3 regions of the Pararhizobium sp. DWP1-1-3 genome follow, and region 3 is predicted to be linked to each of the others. Evidence: predicted binding sites of a transcription regulator. Region 3 holds the regulator's gene; each other region holds the start of a gene.
The links. The regulator LexA, encoded in region 3, represses DNA repair genes until DNA is damaged. The targets are predictions, from matches to a motif close to TGTTCNNNNTGTGTTCNG.
Positions count from the first base shown of each region.

Region 1: a site for LexA is predicted at 1,448-1,465, ahead of ACP7BS_RS28005 (ATP-dependent helicase). Genes of this name have one in related genera too.
Region 2: a site for LexA is predicted at 2,015-2,032, ahead of dnaE (DNA polymerase III subunit alpha). Genes of this name have one in related genera too.

Region 1 covers NZ_JAFCTR010000024.1:5-3,281, reverse strand. Annotated here, with positions in the region: gene ACP7BS_RS28005 (ATP-dependent helicase) at 1-1,320, opposite strand, end outside; partial or broken gene ACP7BS_RS28000 (damage-inducible mutagenesis protein) at 1,484-1,741, shown strand; gene ACP7BS_RS27995 (hypothetical protein) at 1,689-2,000, opposite strand; gene ACP7BS_RS27990 (ankyrin repeat domain-containing protein) at 2,044-2,400, opposite strand; partial or broken gene glnQ (glutamine ABC transporter ATP-binding protein GlnQ) at 2,674-2,983, shown strand.
Region 2 covers NZ_JAFCTR010000013.1:57,742-61,018, forward strand. Annotated here, with positions in the region: gene dnaE (DNA polymerase III subunit alpha) at 1-1,738, opposite strand, end outside; gene ACP7BS_RS22470 (hypothetical protein) at 2,205-2,786, shown strand; gene ACP7BS_RS22475 (DUF5680 domain-containing protein) at 2,867-3,277, shown strand, end outside.
Region 3 covers NZ_JAFCTR010000001.1:899,991-903,267, reverse strand. Annotated here, with positions in the region: tRNA gene ACP7BS_RS04445 (tRNA-Cys) at 146-219, opposite strand; gene lexA (transcriptional repressor LexA) at 750-1,460, opposite strand; gene ACP7BS_RS04435 (hypothetical protein) at 2,007-2,285, opposite strand; tRNA gene ACP7BS_RS04430 (tRNA-Asn) at 2,506-2,580, shown strand; partial or broken gene ACP7BS_RS04425 (phosphotransferase) at 2,997-3,266, shown strand.

The sequences.
Region 1 (3,277 bases), on a different contig from region 3:
CCCGATCCCCGGCAGCATCTGCAGCAGGCGAAAGCCGGCGACGCGGTCGCGCGGGTTCTGGGCAAACCGCAGAACGGCCAGCATGTCCTTCACATGGGCGCTGTCGAGAAACTTCAGGCCGCCGAATTTGACGAAGGGAATGTTGCGGCGGGTCAGCTCAACCTCGAGCGGACCGCTATGACTGGACGTGCGGAACAACACGGCCTGGTTCTTCAGCGTCATGCCGGTCTCGCGATTGGCCAGCACCTGGTCGACGATGAAGTTTGCCTGCTCGGTTTCATCCTTGACGGTGACGAGTTTCGGTCGCTCCAGCGATTGCCGGTCGGTCCACAGGTTCTTGGTGAAGCGCTCGCGCGCCAGATCGATGACGCCGTTTGCCGCAGCCAGGATCGGCTGCGTCGAGCGGTAATTGCGGTCGAGGGTGATGATATCGGCGGCCGGACTGAAGGATGATGGGAAATTGAGGATGTTGCGAACGGTTGCTGCCCGAAACGAATAGATCGATTGCGCATCGTCGCCAACCACGGTCAGACCACGACCGCCGGGTTTAAGCGCCATCAGCACCGAGGCCTGAAGCCTGTTGGTATCCTGGTATTCGTCAACCATCACATGGTCAAAGCGGTTGCCAATATCGTCGGCAAGATCAGGATCGCTGACCATCTGGGCCCAGTATAGCAGCAGGTCGTCGTAATCGAGGACGTTCTGGACCTGCTTGGCTTCGACATAAGCAGCAAACAGCTGCTTTAGTTGTTCTTCCCAGGTCACCACCCATGGAAAGTGCTGGCGCAGGATTTCATTCAGCGGTGTCTGCGAGTTGACCACTCGCGAATAGATTGACAGGCAGGTGCCCTTGGTCGGAAATCGGCTCTCGGTCTTGGACAACCCGAGTTCGTGACGGGCAAGGTTCATCAGGTCGGCACTGTCCTCGCGATCATGGATGGTGAAATCTACGTTCAGTCCAATCTGCTCGGCATAGATCCGCAGCAACCGTGCCCCGATCCCGTGAAACGTGCCAGACCAGGCCAGCGCGTCGGCGAGAATGCCGGAATTGGCGCCAAGCACATGTTTGCAGATCCGCTCCACACGGCGCGCCATTTCGGACGCCGCTCGACGGGAAAATGTCATCAGCAGCATGCGCCGCGGATCGGCGCCGTTGACGATCAGATGCGCCACCCGATGCGCCAAGGTATTGGTCTTGCCGGATCCGGCGCCGGCGATGATTAGTAGCGGTCCCGCCACTTGTCCGTCTGCCAGTCCAACGCCGAATTGCACAGCCTGCCTCTGCTGCTCGTTCAGTTTTCCCAAATAGGAAACCGTCATGCCGTGATCCCCGATAGTTGCCAGTCTGTCCCGGCCGTTTTGGTTTGGATGCCCGTCGCATGTGCGTCGCGTTCCTAACTCACCGCCATGCCTACCGTCCGAATCAGAACTGACTCGTCGGGATAACAAGAACAAATAATGAACATATCAGCTGCGATCGCCGCTGGAAAGCCCAGAGCAAGGGTCTGCGTTTGACGGGCTTGGCGCCGTTGTCGCAGAGTTAGTTCGTCTTCCGATGACGGCTTCCAGATGGCTGCAGGTTGCGGCGGAAACGTCCGGCACCATCGGCATCGCGCTGCGCCGATGCCGGCGCCCGATAGAGGGAATAGACTTCGGTCAACCAATGGCCGCCACGACACGGTGGCGCATCAGCGTTCTTCCCTCTGAGCCGCTCCCTTTGCTGGGCATCGGCCGAGCGAAACGATGCAGATCATTTCAGCCTTTGCAATGAATTGGTCCAGTGTCATACGTTCGAGAGCCATAGCTTCGTCCCAGAGACTCTCTATCAACACCCCCTCGCGTGTGAGTTTCACGCTGAACGCATTGCCGGTAATGGCTAATTCGTGATGCCCCGCACGGACATTCTTGGCATAGCCAAGGTATTGCTCGCGATCGGCTAAAGTGCGTATGTCACTATCCACGAGTTCTTCAATCAGCGTTCTCACCGATACGTCATTCATCTTTCAAGGAAATTCCGTAGAATTCGAGTAGCAATCTGCCATCCTAGATTCGTAAATCGGCATTTGCCCCACCAGCAACCAACAGTTTTACCATCTCGAGATATCCGTCCCTTCTGTCGCTCGCCGCATAGGCCAATGGCGTGCTGCCGCCTTGATCCTGTGCGTCTACAAAGGCGCCGGCATTGATCAATGCCCGAGCCACATCGATGTGCTTGTAAAGCGCCGCATAGTGGAGCGGTGTCATCTTTCGACGGTCCGACTTATTTGAATCGGCATGCTTTTCAAGCAGCAGATCGACCGTGCTCTTATCATTTTCGATGACGGCGCGAAGCAGAATCGAGCTTCCATCCCTGGCATCGACCGAGTTCACGTCGATGCCTTGCTTGACGAGGACTTTAATCGTCTCGAAATCGTCGATGACGAAAGCCTTTTATAGTTCTTGATCCAATTTTTCAGCCATGGGTCAGTGGATTTGGGGGCAGGGGGCCTGTCGGGACTTAGAAGATGGGGGTAGTCCTAGCCGGCAACGTCGAGGGAGCCAGACTGGAGCTTTTCGACAATCAGCGCAAGCCTGAATGTCGATTTGCACTCGTCATGCGGGGTGCTCAATGCGGACGAGGGCGGCCCTTCCGGCTCTGGGAAATCCACGCTGATCCGCTGCTTCAACCGGCGCCAGCAACAGCGCGTCGCGATCGCCCGCAGCCTCTGCATGGAGCCGGCCGTCATGCTATTTGACGAGCCGACTTCAGCACTGGATCCGGAAATGGTCTCGGAAGTTCTTGATACGATGTCGAGCCTTGCTCGTGACGGCATGACGATGGTCTGCGTCACCCACGAGATGGGTTTTTGCGCGAGCGGTTGCCGATCGGGTGATTTTCATGAATTCCGGCCAGATCATCGAAGAGGGGAGTCCGGAGGAATTCTTCACCAACCCGCAGCATGAGCGTACGAAACTGTTCCTCAGCCAAATTCTCATGCATTGAGAACAAATTCCTAAGTCGAACAGGTAAATCGAGGCCAGTTGTTCGAATCTAATCAAGGCGGTGGAGTTGGACAAGCTTCCAGGCCATGACCTTGTAGCAGGCGAATGGGAGCGGCTATAAGACGAGAGCTGTGCCGTCTCCACCGGAATCCAAAGCAATGAGCAATAGGGCGTTGCCATGTAAGTTTCGGCCGCAATTCGGATACGCCGGGTTGGGTGGTGACGAAACGAACGCCATTCGACGACGGTCCTCATGAGGTCCAGAAGGTCATTCCTTACCTGGAGCGCGCCTTCT
Region 2 (3,277 bases), on a different contig from region 3:
GCTCGACCCATTTCATGTTGAACTGGGTGACCGGCATGTCGGAGCGCGGATCGCGGTACATCGGCACCAGCTGCGACAGCGGCCGGTCGCCAATGACGATACCGGCGGCATGGGTCGAGGCGTGGCGGTAGAGACCTTCGATCTTCTGGGCGATATCGAGCAGGCGGCCGATCACCGGCTCCTTATCGACCTCCTCCTGGAAGCGCGGCTCTTCCTCGATCGCCTTGGCGAGCGTGGTTGGATTGGCCGGATTGTTCGGCACCATCTTGCAGATCTTATCGACCTGGCCATAGGGCATTTCCAGCACGCGGCCGACGTCGCGCAAGGCGGCGCGCGCCTGCAGCGATCCGAAGGTGATGATCTGCGCTACCTGCTCGCGGCCATATTTGCGCTGGACGTAGCGGATCACCTCTTCGCGCCGGTCCTGGCAGAAGTCGATGTCGAAGTCGGGCATCGAGACGCGGTCCGGATTGAGAAAGCGTTCGAACAGCAGCGAGAAGCGCAAGGGATCGACATCGGTGATGGTCAGCGCATAGGCGACCAGCGAGCCCGCACCCGATCCGCGGCCCGGGCCGACTGGAATATCCTGCAGCTTTGCCCATTTGATGAAGTCGGCAACGATCAGGAAGTAACCCGGAAACTTCATCTTCTCGATGACGGAGAGCTCGAAATCGAGGCGCTCGCGATAATCGGTCTCGCTATAGCCCGCCGACATGCCGAGCATTCGCAGCCGTTCGTCGAGACCCTCGACAGCCTGACGGCGCAATTCGATCTCCTCGGCGCGCTCGGCTTCCTTCGGATCGTCCGAGGCACCGGTGAAACGCGGCAGGATCGGTGCGCGGGTCTTCAGGACAAAGGAGCAGCGCTTGGCGACCTCAATGGTGTTTTCCAGCGCTTCCGGCAGGTCGGCAAACAGAGCCGCCATGTCCTTGCGGCTCTTCAAATAATGATCCGGCGTCAGGCGAAAGCGCGTGTCATCCGAAACCATCGCATTGTGCGCCACCGCCATCAGTGCGTCATGCGCCTCGAATTCGGCGGGCGACGGGAAGAACGGCTCGTTGGTCGCCACGATCGGCAATTCAAGCTTGTAGGCAAGATCGACGACACGGTTTTCGTGGCGCCGGTCATATTTGCCGTGGCGCTGAAGCTCGACGTAGAGACGATCGCCAAACACTGCGGCAAGAGTCTTCAGCCGCGTTTCCGCCAGCGCATGGTGACCCGACTTCAAGGCCATATCGACCGGCCCGCCAGAGGCGCCGGTCAGGGCAATCAAACCCTCCGATCCGCCTTCCTGCAGCCAGGACAGCGCGATGCGCACCGACTGGTTTCCCTCGCCGCCGAGATAGGCCCGGCTGACGATATCGACGAGCCGGACATAGCCGGCATCCGTCGCGGCGATCAGAACGATGGCCGGCAGCTTGGCCAGGTGCTGGGCGTGGCCGCGTTTCTCGCCCTCGCTCTCATCCTCCATGTCGATCGACAACTGGCAGCCGATCAGTGGCTGCAGGCCATCGTCCATACATTTCTGCGAGAATTCGAGCGCTGCAAACAGGTTGTTGGTGTCGGCAATGCCGATCGCCGGCTGGCCGTCGGCAACAGCCTTGCCGATGATCTTCTTGATCGGCAAAGCCCCTTCGAGCAGCGAAAAGGCAGAATGAACCCGAAGATGAACGAACTGGGGAGACGCGCCGCCCTCAGCGGAACTATCCTGCCGCTTGCCGTTTACCGCATCTGCCATGGCACACCCCGATTCCCGTGAAGGCCTCAGGATATCCCGTTTCCATCCGCAGATGTCCAGTTTTCATCTGTCGCATGGCAGCATTTTCAAACTCGATCGACCTTGTCCACAGCCGCCACTCGTCCATTCCCGCACCACAGCGTATGGGCGGAGTTGGCGGTCTCGGCTCAAGCCATGCTCACATCCCGATGACGATGATCGAAAAGCTGGCGATGAACATGGCGATGGAGGTCAAAGCGGCGAGATCACGAATGAAGTCAGTCATTGGTCGGCTCCCTTTTCCGTTATGTTCTTATATTGTTCTATTTATGTTCACTCGTCAAGCAGCTGTTGCAAATCTTCGACCTTTGAGAAACGGAGATGGTAAACACTTTTCACCCGAGCGCTCAGGCCAGACAACTCGCATCTGGACGCCGGCGGGGCGGCCGATTAGTCTGCGTCTCAAATCCGACTAGGGGAAAGATCGATGAAGATGTCACTGGCCGTCATGACGGCATTCCTGGGCCTGACGGCCACCACGGCGCAGGCGGAAAAAGCCATCGATCCGGATCGCATCGTCTTTGCGGCGACAGGCGATTGGGACAAGGACGGCAGCTCAGACCTTGCCATGCTGGTGGCGCCGGACGAAGGCAGCGACGAGGATAACGCAGTTTATATCTATCTCAATGACGGCGACACCGACCGGTTGAAACTGAGGACCGTGGTACCGAACAAGGTTTGGGGAGATTTGACCATGGCCGGGCGGGCGCCGTCGATCACCGCCCTTGAGAATGGCTCGATCCTCATCACCACCCACAATGATTCTGTCGGCCGCGATCGCTGGGAGCAGAAACTGACGGTCGCCTATCGCAACTTCGACTTCGTCGTCGCCGGCTACACCTATACATCCTACGACACGCTCGACCCCGACAACACGACAGAATGCGATTTCAACGTGCTGACCGGCAAGGGAAAGAGCAGCGGCAAGCCTGTTGCGGTCGCCGGAAAGTTGATTTTCCTCAAGGACTGGAACGACGAGGCCGGTCAGAAAGTCTGTCAGGAACAATGACGTATATGTTCACTTTTTGTTCTTTACAATAGGCAGCCCCTTGTGTCACCTTTCCAGCTTCGACCATGCGGAGAGGCGGCATGCGAAACCTTGATGAACTGACGGCCTTCATCGTCGAGGCTAAAGCGAAAGCCTATGTGGGCGGCGGGAAAACACTTCCCTCTTGCCGGCAAGCCTCACATGACATCGGACATGTGCGCGACGTATGGTCTTATCTCGACAGCTATTTCGGTGGAACGGATTTTGCCGGGCAGGAAGTCGTCTGGGATACAGGCACACCGATCTGGGCGATGAACTATTTCGGAAGAATTATCCTTCCGGATCTGCTCGACGGCGCCCGCGCCGGGGCCGTCATCAAGGCAGCCCTTGCCAGTATGTATACGCAGCAAGGCCGGTTTCTCGGCGGCATGCGATACGCCCACGAACACGGGCTCTATGTCGATGACAGCGATGGCGACACCGCACATTTTCGCGGACGGGAGGTCATCATC
Region 3 (3,277 bases):
ATTAAGAGTGCCGGATTAAAATAACCGTCCAGAGGTTCTGCCTGAAAAAATCGCGTGGATGGATTTGCTCGCGCCGTAATCGACCTTGGTCGAAACGGCAACGCCGTTGCTCGTTTCCGCCGGAGACTGACATCTGTGGGAAATTTGGAGGCCTCGCCCGGAATTGAACCGGGGTGCAAGGATTTGCAGTCCTCTGCGTCACCACTCCGCCACGAGGCCTCACGAGTTCAAATAGTCGAACTGTGGCGGCGGTTTAGAATGATCCTAGACAAATCGCAAGAGGATATTTCTCAAAAACGCTCTTGGCCAGTTCCGAAATGATATTTCCGATCTGTCGTCACAACCCTGAGGCGACGCTTAAGTTGGCATCCGACAAACCGGAACGAGATCACAGCAGCCGATGAAAATTCGCAACGGCCCCTGCCCTGATCGATTGGTGCATTATCGAAGGGAATGGAAGGCGGGTTTCGAAAGTCGCCCCATAGTCAGGCGCCATCTCCGCCGGGTTGAATGATGGAGCGGCCCCGCCGCTGGTTGACTTGGCTGACACCAAGTCCTGCCAAGTACCAAGTTTGAAAGCAGCGCTGAGAAGACGTGATCTCAGATCCAACACATCGCTAACGCCTTGCCGCTCCGAGCTGTAAGCGCTGCGGCCGTTTCCATCGTCATGCGATTTTTTGCGTTGTCGTGCGCACCGCTCGGTTATCACCTGATCCCCAGCCTTCATGCGGGCAGAAGACGTAGTCCGTTCAATGGTAGCGGCGGATCAGTCCGACAAGTTTCCCCTGTATCTTGACCCGGTCAGGCCCGAAGATGCGCGTTTCGTAGGCAGGGTTGGCGGCCTCCAGTGCGATCGAGGCCCCTTTCCGTCGAAAACGCTTCAGCGTCGCTTCCTCGTCATCAACCAGGGCGACGACGATTTCGCCTGGGCTGGCGCTGTTCGTGTTGCGGATGATGACCGTGTCGCCATCCAGAATACCTGCCTCGATCATCGAATCGCCGCGTACTTCAAGTGCATAATGCTCGCCGGCGCCGACCATCTCGAGGGGCACGGAAATATCATGGGTGTTGTTCTGGATCGCCGAGATCGGCACACCGGCGGCAATCCTGCCCATCACCGGTATCGAGACCGTATCGCTGTTTGCGGCGGCTTTGGCGGGAGCAGCAGGGGCTGGTTGCACGCCAAGACTGCCTTGAATGATGCTCGGTGAAAAGCCCCGCTTGGGCTGGAGGCTCATCGAATAGGCCTCCGGCAACTTGATCACCTCCAGTGCACGCGCACGGTTGGGAAGGCGGCGGATAAACCCCCTCTCCTCAAGCGCTGTGATTAGCCGGTGAATGCCGGATTTTGAGGCCAAATCCAGCGCATCCTTCATTTCATCGAACGATGGAGGCACACCCGACTCTTTCATTCTTTCGTGAATGAACAGAAGCAGTTCCTGTTGCTTGCGGGTCAGCATGAACGATCACTCCAGAATCGAGAAACAAATCAAGAACGAACATTATCTGTTCCATATGTGTTCCGCAAGTACTTAAAATTCATCGAATGTTTTCAAGGGGCACATGGCGACACAAACGATCGAATCGGGTCCGTCATCCGACTGTTTTGACCGGAGGATTCCCGCTTGCCCAGAAGTAGGCCCAATTGCGAAGCCTTTGCACAACCTGGAGCCGTTCGTTTGTAAGGACCGGTGAGTCTAAAAAATCCTGTTGCGATGTAATGGCACGGCATGTCGATGAGCGTGGCAATGTCGTTTTCGCCGGAAAAGACAAACCGAACCGCACAGCTAAATTCCAAAAGGCATGTCGGGATTTCTTGGGCGGCCGGTGTTGCTGGCTTTGACTGAATCGACTGGTGCGGGAATGTTTAGCGAGAGCACAGAGGATGATGCCGCGACCCCAAGTCCAGGAGAATGCGCCGGCAGCCGGTGTGACGACGCGGCCCAATCAAGGAACGATCGACACCCCCTCGCATGATGTCCTGAAACAGCAGCTGTTACGGTGTTCTAATTGGACGCTTGCCATTTTCGCGCCCACCACACCGATAGCCTGCGCCGCCGGCGCCTGACGAAGGCGAGATCATGAGATAGGACTAGGAACCCCAGCGGCACCATCCAGAATCCGAGGACCGGCAGAAACCCGAGGATGCCGCCAAAAATCAACGTGCCGCCGATGGTGATGCGCAATAGACGCGATTGCGGCAGCCGCATCCGCCATGAACCAATAACCAGTTCATGCGTTCGCGCGTCGATGCCGAATTTTTTCGTTTTTTGCGGTTCTGCCATATATTCCACCTATCAAGCGTAAAGCGCGTGCCCGTTATGCTACAGTCCCGCAATGCCAAGGGTTTGGCTCGCAGGCAGCCGGAATGCGCTGCCTCCCACAGATGGGAAGTTCTCCACAGTCTGACAAGATTGTGCGTTTTTTTTTGAAAAACCGCTTGGCAAATCGGAAAAGCATTTGTATTAGCAGCCTCACTTCTGCAGGACATACCGCCGCAGATGATCCCTGGTAGCTCAGCGGTAGAGCATTCGACTGTTAATCGACAGGTCGCCGGTTCGAATCCGGCCCGGGGAGCCAGTTTTCAAAGGCCTTGCTGAAAAAGCAAGGCCTTTTTGATTTGAGGCGAATGGGTCGGCCGGTAACCGGCGTGGCATGGTAGTTTGCGGTATCATCGGTCATCGCCACCAGCGGGGCACCTAGCCCTTCGATCATCAACAGCAATGCAAAGTTCGTGGCGCTGTGTCGAATCTCAGCTTCACGAATGCACCGGTTTGGCAGAGTCCCCGCGCCCTTCGACCTTTGTCAGCAAAAAGAAACCGCGCAAAAACCCGGCTTTCTGTTCAGTGACGGTGAAATTGCGGTTGCCAATATCTATGTGGTGCGGGGGCGCAATTCGCCTTCGCTAAACAGGCTGTGGGGATGATACGTGACTGACTTTCGATCCGGTACGGCCCGGTTGCCAGGATTTTCTCTGGGAAGCCAGTGGACACCGTGTCGTTTGCCATGGTGATGCCTGCATGCCGAACTTCATGATCGATCCGGAAACGCTTCGCTGCACCGGAATGATCGATCTCGGACGGTTGGGCGCGGCGGATCGCTACGTCGACTTTGCATTGCTTGTCGGCAACACCCGCGAGACATGGCGCACCGCTGAAGAAGTGCGGACTGCGCAAACTCGTCTGTTCGACATACACGCGATCGCGACTGCCGACCGGGCAAGGCTCGATTTCTATCTGCGTCTCGACCCGCTGACCTGGGGATAATGATCATTCGG